Regions from separate parts of the Streptomyces sp. NPDC051913 genome, predicted to be linked through region 1. Evidence: riboswitches for the same ligand, from Rfam matches in the RefSeq annotation. Region 1 holds a riboswitch; each other region holds the start of a gene.
What was found. A riboswitch is a leader RNA that binds a small molecule or an ion and turns the genes downstream of it on or off. The one in region 1 is predicted to bind cobalamin.
Positions count from the first base shown of each region.

Region 2: another riboswitch for cobalamin. It lies ahead of ACIHIX_RS01165 (ribonucleoside-diphosphate reductase subunit alpha); the one in region 1 lies ahead of metE (5-methyltetrahydropteroyltriglutamate--homocysteine S-methyltransferase).
Region 3: another riboswitch for cobalamin. It lies ahead of ACIHIX_RS14465 (CbtB-domain containing protein); the one in region 1 lies ahead of metE (5-methyltetrahydropteroyltriglutamate--homocysteine S-methyltransferase).

Region 1 is NZ_JBIUCI010000008.1:324,320-328,646, reverse strand. Features, by position in the region: gene ACIHIX_RS25750 (TetR/AcrR family transcriptional regulator) at 1-225, shown strand, start outside; gene ACIHIX_RS25745 (hypothetical protein) at 328-543, opposite strand; gene metE (5-methyltetrahydropteroyltriglutamate--homocysteine S-methyltransferase) at 1,025-3,343, opposite strand; cobalamin riboswitch at 3,500-3,727, opposite strand.
Region 2 is NZ_JBIUCI010000001.1:253,709-258,035, reverse strand. Features, by position in the region: gene ACIHIX_RS01165 (ribonucleoside-diphosphate reductase subunit alpha) at 1-1,273, opposite strand, end outside; cobalamin riboswitch at 1,397-1,557, opposite strand; gene ACIHIX_RS01160 (GNAT family N-acetyltransferase) at 1,580-2,083, opposite strand; gene mctP (monocarboxylate uptake permease MctP) at 2,157-3,785, opposite strand; gene ACIHIX_RS01150 (DUF3311 domain-containing protein) at 3,782-4,036, opposite strand.
Region 3 is NZ_JBIUCI010000004.1:414,556-418,882, reverse strand. Features, by position in the region: gene ACIHIX_RS14475 (acyl-CoA dehydrogenase family protein) at 1-1,170, opposite strand, end outside; gene ACIHIX_RS14470 (CbtA family protein) at 1,308-2,072, opposite strand; gene ACIHIX_RS14465 (CbtB-domain containing protein) at 2,098-2,319, opposite strand; cobalamin riboswitch at 2,357-2,509, opposite strand; gene ACIHIX_RS14460 (histidine phosphatase family protein) at 2,604-3,167, shown strand; gene ACIHIX_RS14455 (ferredoxin) at 3,183-3,557, opposite strand; gene ACIHIX_RS14450 (DUF6479 family protein) at 3,661-4,026, shown strand; gene ACIHIX_RS14445 (carboxylesterase/lipase family protein) at 4,069-4,327, opposite strand, start outside.

The DNA.
Region 1 (4,327 bases):
CCGGGCGTCCATCAGGCGATCAGCGAGCAGAGCTACGGGCCGGTCATCGCCGCGATCACCGCACTCCTCGACGCCGGCAAGAAGGACGGAAGCATCCGCGTGGACGCGGCACCCGGGGACTTCCTCCAACTGACCGGCGCGCTGTGGCGTGCCGCGTCCAGCCCCGTGGACCGGGCCCCTCACATGCTCGCGCTCATCCTCGACGGACTCCGCACGCGCCAGTAGCCAAGGGCCTCAGGGCAGAACGGGTGGCGCTGCCGTGCCGGTCGGCGATGCCGCGGAAGCACCGCGGAAGCGCCGACCGGCGGTACGACAGATCATCGTTGGTCAGCTTTCCCACGTGTTCGGTCCGCCGCCCCTCCAGTCGACCAGCGCGGAGCGGACCAGGTCCATCTCGTCCCACTCCTGAAGGCCGGCCTCCTGCACGAAGGCCACCACGTCGAGCAGACCGTAGGCGATCCCGACGAAGTGCTCACCGATGCGGACGCGACGGCCGCCGTCCGCTGCGGGTGGGTAGACGACGACGGGCTGGTCGGTAACCATGATCCCAGCCTGGTGCTGGGGCGCGTGGTGCGCATGCGGAGGCAGCCCAGCTCGTAGGCCGATCGTGCCCGGGGGTGCAGCGGTGGGGGACGCCGTGCTCCGGATTGTCGGGGGCGGCACCGATCAGTACGGTGCCGAGATGAGCGACGCCCGTCGGGCAGATCGCGGAAACCGTCGTCCTGACCGGCGCGTCTTGGTCAGGGAGTGGACCTCGGTGGCGGTGCCTGCCACGTCATCCCGGGCGGCTGAAGCAGGGGCGAGGGCTCGGGGCCGGGGTCATCGATGTCGAGGACTCCGGCGGCCGTGTGGTCGAAGTCGGCGGGCCAGCGGGTGTGCCCACTGGCCAGGGCGTCGGTCGGACGTGCTTCGGCGAGGTACCGGGATCCGGCCGCGTGACCCTCTCTTCTTCGGCGGTCCGCACCCCGCCCAGGGGTCCTCATCGGCGACGCGATGAGGACCCAGGGGCCTTGAGGCACAGGTGTCAGAATCCGGGCAGCTCGCTGCGGACCGTGCGGGCCGCCGTGACGAGGTTCTCCAGGGAGGCGCGGGTCTCGGGCCAACCGCGGGTCTTCAGGCCGCAGTCGGGGTTGACCCACAGGCGCTCGGCGGGGATCGCCTCAAGTCCCCTCCGCAGCAAGGCGGCCGTCTCCGCCGTGCTCGGGACGCGTGGGGAGTGGATGTCGTAGACCCCCGGCCCGGCCTCCCGGGGGTAGCCGTGAGCGGCGAGTTCGCGGGCGACCTGCATGTGGGAGCGGGCGGCCTCCAGGCTGATGACGTCGGCGTCGAGATCGTCGATGGCCTGGACGATGTCGCCGAATTCGGCGTAGCACATGTGGGTGTGGATCTGTGTGTCCGGGCGTACGCCGGCGGTGGTCAGCCGGAACGACTCCGTCGCCCACGCGAGGTAGGCGGCGTGGTCGGCGGCCCGTAGCGGCAGGGTCTCTCGCAGTGCGGGCTCGTCGACCTGGATGACCGAGGTTCCCGCGGCCTCAAGGTCGCCCACCTCGTCGCGCAGGGCGAGGGCGACCTGGCGGGCGGTGTCGCCGAGGGGCTGGTCGTCGCGGACGAAGGACCAGGCGAGCATGGTGACAGGCCCCGTGAGCATGCCCTTGACCGGCCGTGAGGTGAGGGACTGGGCGTACGTCGTCCAGCGCACGGTCATCGGTTCGTGGCGGGAGATGTCACCGGCCAGGATCGGTGGGCGGGCGTACCGGGTGCCGTAGGACTGGACCCAGCCGTGCTGGGTGGCGAGGTACCCCGTCAGCTGCTCGGCGAAGTACTGGACCATGTCGTTGCGTTCGGGTTCGCCGTGCACGAGGACGTCGAGGCCGGCCTTCTCCTGGAAGGCGATCACCTCCTGGACCTCCGCCTCGATCCGCTCCTCGTAGGTGGTGACGTCGATCCTTCGGGCCCTCAGGTCCGCACGGGCGACGCGCAGTTCGGCTGTCTGCGGGAACGACCCGATGGTCGTCGTGGGCAGCAACGGCAGTCCCAGGTGGGCGCGTTGGGCGGCGGCGCGTTCGGTGTACGGCTGGGTGCGGCGGGTGTCGGCGTCGGTGACGGCTTCGGCTCGGGTGCGGACGGCGGGGTCGCTGGTGAGGGGAGAGTGAGCTCGGGACGCGAGGTCGGCGCGGTTGGCGGCCAGCACGGCCGTGATGCTGTCGGTGCCCTGGGTGAGGCCCTTGGCCAAGACGGCGATCTCGGGCGTCTTCTGCCGGGCGAAGGCCAGCCAGCGCAGGATCTGCGGCTCGATGTCGCGCTCGACCTGCGTGTCGAGAGGCACGTGGAGGAGGGAGCACGAGGCGGAGACGTCGACCTGGTCGGCGAGGCCAAGGAGGGTGCCCAGCGTGGACAGGGACTTCGACAGGTCGTTGATCCAGACGTTGCGGCCGTTGACGACGCCCGCGACCAGGCGCTTGCCGGGCAGCCCGCCCACGGCTGCCAGGGCGTCTAGGTTGGCGGCGGCCGCCTCGGTGAAGTCCAGGGCGAGGCCCTCGACCGGGGCCTTGGCCAGCACCGGCAGAGCGTCGCCGAGCCGGTCGAAGTAGGAGGCGACCAGCAGCTTCGGCCGGTCGGCGAGCGCGCCCAGGTTCCGGTAGGTGCGGTCAGCGGCGTTCAGTTCGGCGGGGGTACGGTCCTGCACGAGGGCAGGCTCGTCGAGCTGCACCCACTCGGCGCCGGCCGCGCGCAGGTCGGCGAGGACCTCGGCATACACCGGCAGCAGCCGGTCCAGCAGGGTGAGCGGCTCGAAGTCGGCGGGCACGCCGGGTGCTGGCTTGGCCAGGAGGAGGTAGGTGACGGGGCCGACCAGGACGGGGCGGGCGGCCAGGCCGAGGGCCACAGCCTCCTTCAGTTCCGTGACCTGCTTGGCGGAGTTCGCGGTGAAGGCCGTGTCCGGACCCAACTCCGGTACCAAATAGTGGTAGTTGGTGTCGAACCACTTGGTCATCTCCAGCGGTGCCACGTGCTGGGTGCCGCGTGCCATGGCGAAGTAGCCGTCCAGGGAGTCCTTGTCGAAGGCGTCGCGGTGGCGGGTCGGGACCGCCCCGACCATGACGGTGGTGTCCAGGACGTGGTCGTAGAACGAGAAATCGCCGGTGGGCACCTCGTCGATGCCGGCCTCGGCGAGCTGGCGCCAGTTGGCGGCGCGCAGATCGGCGGCGGTGGCACGGAGGGCGTCGGCGGTGACGTGCCCCGTCCAGTAGCCCTCGATCGCCTTCTTCAGTTCCCGGCCCTGGCCCTGGCGGGGGTAGCCGTACACGGTGGCCCGTGCTGCCGCGGAAGCGGACTTGGTGGTCACGGAGATCTCCTTCGCGAGATGAATCCCTGAGATCCCGGCAACGGGACGAGAGCGCGAAGGGGTCACGCACCGGACGCCTGCGACCGGTCACGGCCGTCCGTTCGGTGTGCACGCCGACCCGCCCACGAGGTCACCGAGATGTCCGCGCGCGAATGGGTTCGCACACGGGCAGTTGGCAGGTCTTCGGACTCGCGAGCACGTCCTCACACACGAATGTGAGGACACCTACTGGCCGTCGCTTCCCAGGCCCGGTACTTCGGGTCCAGTGCGTATGACGGCGGTCGTTCCCGCTCACCGCTGCGGGGCAGTCCCGGATTCCCACCGGGTTCCCTCTTGCGACACCCCGTCTGGCGGACGGGGTGAACCAGCTGCACGGCCAGCGTACGGGGTGTCCGTGGGCAAGCGCCGGAGTCGTCCAGGATCCGGAGGGTGACGCAGCACACTTGAGATCGTGCAGGCGGACCGAGACCGTACGAGGAGACACCTCTCCTCGCTGTGGAAGTCGGCCCGCACCGCGCCCGCGTGGTCTCCGCGTCGCACGGACCGCGCCAACGTGCACGCGCTGTGCGGGCGACGGCCGCCTCACGGGCCCGCACGTGGCGTATGGCAGGTGATCGTGCGTCACCTCATGGGGGACACCGGCGGTCTGGATCCGCTCCAGGACCAGATCGGCCGGGATCTGCGGCTGCCGCGCGTTTTGGCGGCCGCCGTGGTCGGTGCCGGTTCGAGCGCCATCGGGGTCGGGCTGCACGCGCTCCTCCCCATCGCCCAGCGCAGCGGGCAGCTTACCGAGCCGGCTCGACGGCATCAGGGGCAGCCTCGCGGGAGCCGTCCGGTCCGACCTGTGCCTGCCGACAATCGCGCTCGCCCTCGCGTCATCCGGCTGTTCAGCCAGGGACGGCCCGCGACGCGCCGGTGATCGGCGACGACGCGGCGGCCGGGCTCGGAGTGGACGGCCACCTGCTGCGACGCAGGTTGCCCGTG
Region 2 (4,327 bases), on a different contig from region 1:
CCGTCTGGTTGGCGGTGCGGTTGGCGGCGTCCTTGAAGGTCATCCAGCCGTTGCCGGTCTGCGCCAGGGTGCGCATCATGCGGCCGTAGAGGTCACGGGCCGGGATGGTCTTCTTGGCGAGCCCCGCCGCCTCCGCCTTGCGGTACGCGGCGTCGAACTCCTCGCCCCACAGGTCGACCAGCTCGGGCACGTCGGCCGGGGAGAACAGCGACCACTCGGCGTCGGCGTTCACGCGGCGCATGAACTCGTCCGGGATCCAGTGCGCGAGGTTCAGGTTGTGCGTACGCCGGGCGTCCTCACCGGTGTTGTCGCGCAGCTCCAGGAACTCCTCGATGTCGGAGTGCCAGGTCTCCAGGTACACCGCGGCCGCACCCTTGCGCCGACCGCCCTGGTTCACCGCGGCGACGCTCGCGTCCAGCGTCTTCAGGAACGGCACGATGCCGTTGGAGTGCCCGTTGGTGCCCCGGATGAGGGAGCCGCGGGAACGAATCCTGCTGTACGACAGCCCGATGCCACCGGCGTGCTTCGACAGCCGTGCCACCTGGTGGTAGCGGTCGTAGATGGAGTCCAGCTCGTCCAGCGGGGAGTCGAGGAGGTAGCAGGACGACATCTGGGGGTGCCGGGTGCCGGAGTTGAAGAGCGTGGGGGAGGACGGCAGGTAGTCGAGGCGGCTCATGAGCCCGTAGAGCGCGGCGACTTCGTCCAGGGCGCGGGTCGTGTCGTCCTCGGCGAGGCCGGAGGCGACGCGCAGCATGAAGTGCTGGGGCGTCTCGATGACCTGGCGGGTGATCGGGTGCCGCAGGAGGTAGCGGCTGTGCAGGGTGCGGAGCCCGAAGTAGCCGAAGCGGTCGTCGCCGGCCGGGTCGATCAGCGCGTCGAGCCGCGCCGCGTGGACCCGTACGAACTCCGCCGTGCGGTCGGCGATCAGGCCCTCGCGGTGGCCGACCTCGACCGACTCGGTGAAGGACGTGACGCCCTGGGAGGCGGCCTCGGCGGCGATGCTGATGGTCAGCAGCCGGGCGGCCAGCCGGGAGTAGGCGGGGTCCTCGGAGATGAGACCGGCGGCGGCCTCCGTCGCCAGCTCGCGCAGCTCCGCGCCGCCATCGGAGTCCGCCCGGCCGGAGCGGCCGCGCAGCGCGGCGGCGGCGACCCGTCCGGGGTCGGCGTCGGGCAGGTCGGCGGTCAGCTCGGTCAGGGTCCGCAACAGGGCGGTACCGGCACCGTCGTTCTCCGCCTGGACCGCTGAAGCCGGATCGGCTGGCGCGATGGTCACTGGGGGGCTCTCCCTCGCTCGGCACGGGGCCTGGCGGAGAGCAGGGGGCAGCACGAGCGCACACGGCGTCGCGTCCACCGGCCCACTCCACGAGGCCCGGACGTCATGGCACCCGGGCCACGGCGGCCTGGGCACGCTGTCGGCAGGTCCTCGGACTGACTCCCGTACACGCACAAGACATGCACAAGTACACCGTTGCGGGACAGTTCCGGATTCGCACCGGATTCCCCTGCGGCGACAGCGAGCATGAGCATACATCTTGTGCCGGGTTCGGGTGGCACCCCTAGATGTTGTGTCGCGGCGACTTCAGAGCGTCAACTCATAGGTGAGAAGCGTGAACTCCGCACCCGGGATCGGCTGCCAGTCGCGCTCGGGTGCGCGGACGAAGCCGAGGCGTTCGTAGATGCGGTGGGCGGCGTACATGATCTCCTGGGTCGACAGCACGATGCCCGTGCAGCCGTCCGCCGCCCTCGCCCGGTCGACGCAGGCGCGGACGAGGGCCTCGCCGGCCCCTCTGCCACGCGCCGCGCGGCCGACGGCGAGCATGCGGATCACGGCCTCGTCGGGCCGGGCGTGCTCGGCCATGGCACCGCCGGCGGCGACGTAGGTGACGGTGCCGACGGGCTCGCCGCCCAGGGTGGCCACGAGTACCTCGGCGGAGGCGGCCCGCTTGGCGACGTCTCTCAACTCGCCCAGATACCAGTCGCTCTCACCGAAGGCCAGGAGGTCGTCCAGGAGATAGGCCTGGGCCGTGATCTCGCCGATGGTGTCGTATTCGCCGGGTTCCGCTGCCCGGATCTCGATGTCCATGGGAGCGAGTGTGCCCGACCTGCACGACAACGGGCCGCCGGATGTTCCGGCGGCCCGCTGATCAGGGAAACACTCAGTGCGAGGTGCCCGCGGTCGCCGGCGGCAGCTCGACCTGGACGCCGGGGTCGCCCGCGTCCGCCGTGTAGTCCTCCGGCTTGGTCTCGTCGACGCCCTCGGGGGCCTTGAGGGCCTTCAGGACGAAGGTGAGGACCACCGTGACCACGACGTTGAGCACGAAGGCCGTCAGGCCGATGTAGCCGATCTCGCCGATGCCCGGGATCTCCTTCGACGAGCCGCCGAAGTGCTTCTGGGTCGGGGAGGCGACGCCGTACGCGGCGACCGTGCCGTAGATCATGCCGACCGCCCAGCCGGCGAGCAGGGCCCAGCGGTGGAACCAGCGGGTGAACAGACCGCCGACCAGGGCCGGGAAGGTCTGGAGGATCCAGATGCCGCCCAGGAGCTGGAAGTTGATGGCGACCGTCTTGTCCATGGTCAGGACGAAGACCAGCGCGCCGACCTTCACCAGCAGGGACACCAGCTTGGAGACCTTGGTCTCCTGCTCCGGAGTCGCGTCCGGCTTGATGAAGTCCTTGTAGATGTTGCGGGTGAAGAGATTCGCCGCCGCGATCGACATGATGGCGGCGGGCACGAGCGCGCCGATGCCGATCGCCGCGAAGGCCACGCCCGCGAACCACGCCGGGAACATGTCCTCGAACAGCTGCGGGATCGCCAACTGGCCGTTGGTGACCTTGACCCCGGCCGCGATCGCCATGAAGCCCAGCAGCGCCAGCAGACCCAGCATCAGCGAGTACAGGGGCAGGATCGTGGTGTTGCGGCGGATCACCTCACGGCTCCTGGAGGAGAGCGTCGCGGTGATCGAGTGCGGGTACATGAAGAGCGCGAGCGCGGAGCCCAACGCCAGGGTGGCGTACGTCCATTGGCCCGGCTCGCCCGGCACCAGCGCACCGCGTGGCGCGCCCGTCGCCGGGTTGGTCTGGCTGTACGCCTCGCCCGCCTTGGCGAAGATCTCGTCGAACCCGCCCAGCTTGATCGGGATGTAGATGATCGCCACCGCGATGACGATGTAGATCAGCGTGTCCTTGACGAACGCGATCAGGGCGGGGGCCCGCAGACCGGACGAGTACGTGTACGCCGCGAGCACGCCGAACGCGATCAGCAGCGGCAGGTCCTTCACGAACCAGTTGGTGTCCTCGCCGCCGCCGACGCCCATGACGTCCAGAACGGCCTGGATACCCACGAGTTGGAGGGCGATGTAGGGCATCGTCGCGAGGATGCCGGTGACGGCGACCGCGAGCGACAGGCCCTTCGAACCCCAGCGTCCGCGCACGAAGTCGGAGGTCGTCACATAGCCGTGCTTGTGCGAGACCGACCACAGGCGGGGCAGGAAGGTGAAGATCAGGGGGTACACGAGGATCGTGTACGGCACCGCGAAGAAGCCGGCCGCGCCCGCGGCGTAGATCGCCGCCGGGACGGCCACGAAGGTGTACGCGGTGTAGAGGTCGCCGCCGAGCAGGAACCAGGTGACCCAGGTGCCGAACGACCGGCCGCCCAGGCCCCATTCGTCCAGCGAGTGCTCGTTCTCGGCCTTGCGCCAGCGCGCGGCGAGGAAGCCCATGACCGTGACGGCCAGGAAGAAGAAGATGAAGACGCCGAGCGCGACGCCGTTCACGCCGTCGTTCACTTGGTACCTCCACGACGGGCGCGCTGGTCACGCTGCCAGAGCTTGTACGCGGTCATCGTCAGCGCGGTGGAGATGAGCACCCACAGCATCTGGTACCAGTAGAAGAACGGGATGCCGATGAAGGTCGGGTCGACCTTCGCGTACGACCCCACCCACAACATCGCCACGAAGGGCGCGAAGAGGCACAGGGCGATGACCACGCGGACGGGTGTCACCACCGGTGGTCTGGCCTCGGGCGAATCTGATGACATGCGGCGGCTCCATCCCCTCACTGATCACCGTGTAACGCGCAGGCAATCTAGGTCACGGTGTAACAGGAGTGGAAGACCTCGTCCGCATATCGGTATGTCGATTCGGTGAAGGTCCGACATCGGTGTCGACGGCGGCCTTCAGCGGCAGCGGAAGCCCTGACGCGGGTCCTCCTCCCGCCGGTCCGTCCGCATCCCTTCTCGTCCCGGGTCGGGAACAGCCCGGCCGGGTCGACGAGTTTCGACTCGACGTACGGCGGCGATCACCACCACGATCAGCAGGGCCAGCACCGC
Region 3 (4,327 bases), on a different contig from region 1:
AACCCTCGGCATCCCCAGACCGATCCACGAGATGATCTCCCGCTGGATCTCGTTGTTGCCGCCGCCGAAGGTGAAGATGACCGCGGAGCGGTAGCCGCGCTCCAGCTCGCCGTGGAGCACGGAGCCCGCGGAGCCCTCCTTCAGGGCGCCGGCGGCCGCGACCACCTCCATGAGCCAGGCGTAGGCGTCCCGGCGGGCCTCGGAGCCGTAGACCTTGACCGCGGAGGCGTCCTGGGGGGTGAGCGTGCCGTTCTGCACGGCGTGGACCATCTGCCAGTTGAGCAGCTTCATCGCGTCGAGCCTCACATGGGTCTGGGCGAGTCGGCGGCGCACCCAGGGCAGGTCGACGACGCGGCGGCCGTCGGCGAGCTTGGTCTCCATGGCCCAGCGCTGGACGTCGTGCAGGGCGCGGATGGCCATGGTGCCGTGGGCGGCGAGGGTGACGCGCTCGTGGTTGAGCTGGTTGGTGATCAGCCGCCAGCCCTGGTCCTCGGCGCCGACGCGGCGGGCGACGGGGACACGGATGTCCTCGTAGTAGCTGGCGGTGGTGTCGTGGCCGGCGAGGGTGTTGATGACGGTGCAGGAGTAGCCGGGGTCGGTGGTCGGCACGAGGAGCATGGTGATGCCCTTGTGCGGCGGGGCGTCGGGGTCGGTGCGGGTGGCGAGCCAGACCCAGTCGGCGGTGTCGCCGTTGGTGGTCCAGATCTTCTGCCCGTTGACGACGTACTCGTCCCCTTCGCGTACCGCGCGCGTCTTCAGGGAGGCGAGGTCGGTGCCGGCGTCGGGCTCGCTGTAGCCGATCGCGAAGTCGAGCTCGCCGGAGAGGATTCCGGGGAGGAAGTAGGCCTTCTGCTCGTCGGTGCCGTACTGCATGATCGTCGGCCCTACGGTGTTCAGCGCCATCAGCGGCAGCGGTACGCCGGCCTGGGCGGCCTCGTCGAAGAAGATGAACTGCTCCATCGCGGTCAGGCCACGGCCGCCGTACTCCTTCGGCCAGCCCACGCCCAGCCAGCGGTCGGCGCCGAGGCGGCGGACGGTCTCGCGGTAGAAGCGCTTCTGCTCCCGCCGGTCGCCGTGCCGGGCGTTGGCGTCGGTCGGCACCAACTCGGCGAAGTAAGCGCGCAGTTCGGTGCGCAGCCGCTGCTGCTCGGGTGTGTATGCGAGATGCACGGCGCCTCCAGGCTCCCCGGAACCGGTCCTGTCGGCGCACACGGTAGAACGTGTTCCAGAAATAGGGAATGGCGAGACGGTACCGAGGCATACGAAAAGGCCCCCGCGTGGCGGGGGCCCGTTCGGTGCTGAACTGCTCAGTGGGCGACGGGAGTCGGCTGACTGCCGGCACCCGCCGACCGCTCGGCCGGCTTCGGCGCGAGCTGCCGCTCCGCCAGCAGCCCGAAGACCAGCCCGAAGGCGGTCCACAGGGTCACCTGCACGGCGAGTGCCGCGAGCCGGTACTGCCACAACAGGGCGGCCGGGAAATGCTCCGGCACCTCGTTGAACGACGGCAGGAACGCGTAGGCCAGACCGACGACGAGGACGAAGAACGCGCCCGCGGCGAGGGTGGCGTTCCAGTTGCCGAGGCGGGGTGCGAGACGCTTGCCCAGGATGACGGTCCCCACCGTCAGCAGCACGCTGAGGACGATCATCAGGAAGAACAGCGCGGTCCGCTGGTTGAGCGTGTCGGGGTCACCGACGGCCGGCGGGTTGGCCGGGTACTTGAGGAACGGCACGACGTACACCGCGACCAGTCCGGCGACCGCCAGGAGCAGCGCGCTGGCGCGCGGCCCGAAGCGGCCGATCCGGCCGAGCGCGAAGCAGTACGCGAGCGCCGCGATGCCGCCGAAGGCGACCCCGTAGACGAGGACACCGGTGGACAGGCCCGCGGTGGACTGGAGCGTACGGCTGAAGAGTTCCTCGCCGCCGTGCTCGTGGGCGTGGCTCTCCTCGAAGGCGATGGCCTGATCGACGCGCGGCTCCCCGAGGAAGTACGCGACGACGAGCGCGGCCAGGCCCGCGACGAGGCCCGCGAGCATGCCGCGGACCAGGAGATTTCTGACAGTTGCGGAGTTCATGCGCGGATACGCTTCCTCGCCGCCGTCAGTGGCACGGGAAGCCGAGCAGATGGCGGGCGTCGTGCACCCACTCGTGGACTCCCTCGCCGGACAGCAGGGAGGTGGCGCCCTGTTCGGCGCCGACGAAGTAGAGCAGGACCAGCATCAGGACGCCGAAGAAGACCGCCCAGGGGACGATGGCGCCGATCGGCAGCTTTGCGGGTACGGCGGTGGAGCTGGTTGTCGGCTGAGCGACGGTCTGCGCCATGGCAGGACCTCCTGGGGGAACTCGCGTCCCGTCTCGGTGGTGCACAGGACGACGGGGCGGGTCTGACTCCCCCGGCCCACCCCTGGGGGTGTGCCCGGCATACAGTGGCGCGACCGTGCCGGAATCCCACCGGCTTCCACCGAACCGTCGTCGATATCGACGAGAAGGTACCGCGTGCGAGAGGTGCGGCCAAGAGCGCACGGTTCGGCCACGAGCGCCCCTGAAGCGCTGTGGCCATGTCAATTACGCGGTACGGAAGGGATGTTGGGCGGGGGAATGGACCGATGACCAGCCGAGTGATGTTGATCTCACCCGCGATCAGCGCGGCTCTGCGGGAGGCCCGCTTCGACGACGGCGGCCCGCTGGACGACTCCGGACTGCGGCTCGCGAAGGCCGCCGCGGGCACGCTCCCCACGGCCCGTCAGGTCTGCGTCTCCCCCACCGTGCGCTGCCGGGAGACGGCCGGCGCACTCGGCCTCGACGCCCTGGACACACCGGAGTTGGCCGCACTCGACACCGGACGCTGGCGCGGCGCGACGCTGGCCGAGGTGGGCGCCGCCGAGCCGGAGGCGCTGGCCCGCTGGCTGGCCGACGTGGAAGCGGCGCCGCACGGCGGGGAGTCGGTGCACGCGCTGTGCGAACGGGTCGGGGCGTGGCTGGACCCGCTCGCCGCGGAACCGGGCCGGACGATCGCGGTGGCCGAACCCGAGATCGTCCGCGCCGCGCTCGTCCACGCGCTGGGAGCGCCGAGGTCGTCGTTCTGGCGCACGGACGTCGCACCGCTCACCGCCGTCGAGCTCAGCGGCAGGGCGGGCCGCTGGAACGTACGGATGGGACGACCTCTGTGAGAGGTGCGCCGCACCTCAGTGCAGCGTGTCCATGAAGTCCGTGCAGGCCTGGGCGCAGGTCCGGCAGGCCTTGGCGGCCTCCTCCGCGCCCGGCTGGGTGTCGAAGGCGTGGGCGCTCTCCAGGCAGACCGTCCGGCACCACTCGAGCTGGACGCGGATACCGCTCTCGTCCAGCCGGTTCTGCTCGGACAGCACCCGGCACGTCGCGTCGCACACCTCCGCGCACATGATGCCCTTGCGTCGTACGAGTTCCTGCTGCTCGGTCCCGTCCGGATCCACGAGGCTGGCACGCACCGCACATGCCCGGGCGCAATCGGTGCACGCCTGCGCACACGCGAAACGGTCCTCCAGGAACCGGATGAGCTCCTGTTGGGATGTCGTCGCTGTCACACCGCGCGGGTAGCCGCCGCGGCTCGCGTCAAACCCCCTCGCCGGAGGTCGCGCCGGTCGCGGGGGCGGGTTCACGCACGCCGGCGGGGGTACTCGCGGGGCCATGAACATCGCATGGATGGAGATGGCCGCGGGTCGCGGCGCCCTGGGCGTCGGGCTGATCGTGGCGGGTCTGGTCGTGGTCGCCCTGTTGCTCGGCGCGTTCTGGCTGGGCGCACGCATCCGTCGCCAGGAACCGCCGCCCCCGAGCCCCGAGGAGCAGCCGAGGCTGCCCGAGGGCGGGCCCGTCCGCGAGGTCATGGAGAACAGGGAGCCCGACGAGGTGCCCCGCAGCGACCAGCGCCTGACGCCGCACGAGATGCCCGCCTTCGGCAACAGCAGCACCCGGACCGGTCCCGAGAAGGACCGGCGCCGCTGGAGCGACGGCAGCAGCGGATCGTTCGGCAGCGGGGGGCCGGGCGGTCGCTGACCCGAGCCCCGCCGCTCTCCTTCGAGCGCACCCAGGGACCTGTCAGCCGGCGAGCAGGGGCAGCGCCTCGAAGACGTGCCGCTCCCACAGCCGCCGTGAGGCCTCCTCCGGGTAGGTGGTCACCGTCGGCTCGGTGTCGAGGAGTCGGACGAGCCGGGCCTCTGAGTCGTACGCGGGCCAGCCGGGGTCGCCGGTGGCGGCGAACGCCGTCCAGGCGGAGCGGACGTGCGCGGAGAGCCGCTCGATGTCGGGGGTGGGCTCGGGGCCGATGAGCATGCTGCCGAGCCCACCCCCTTGCGGC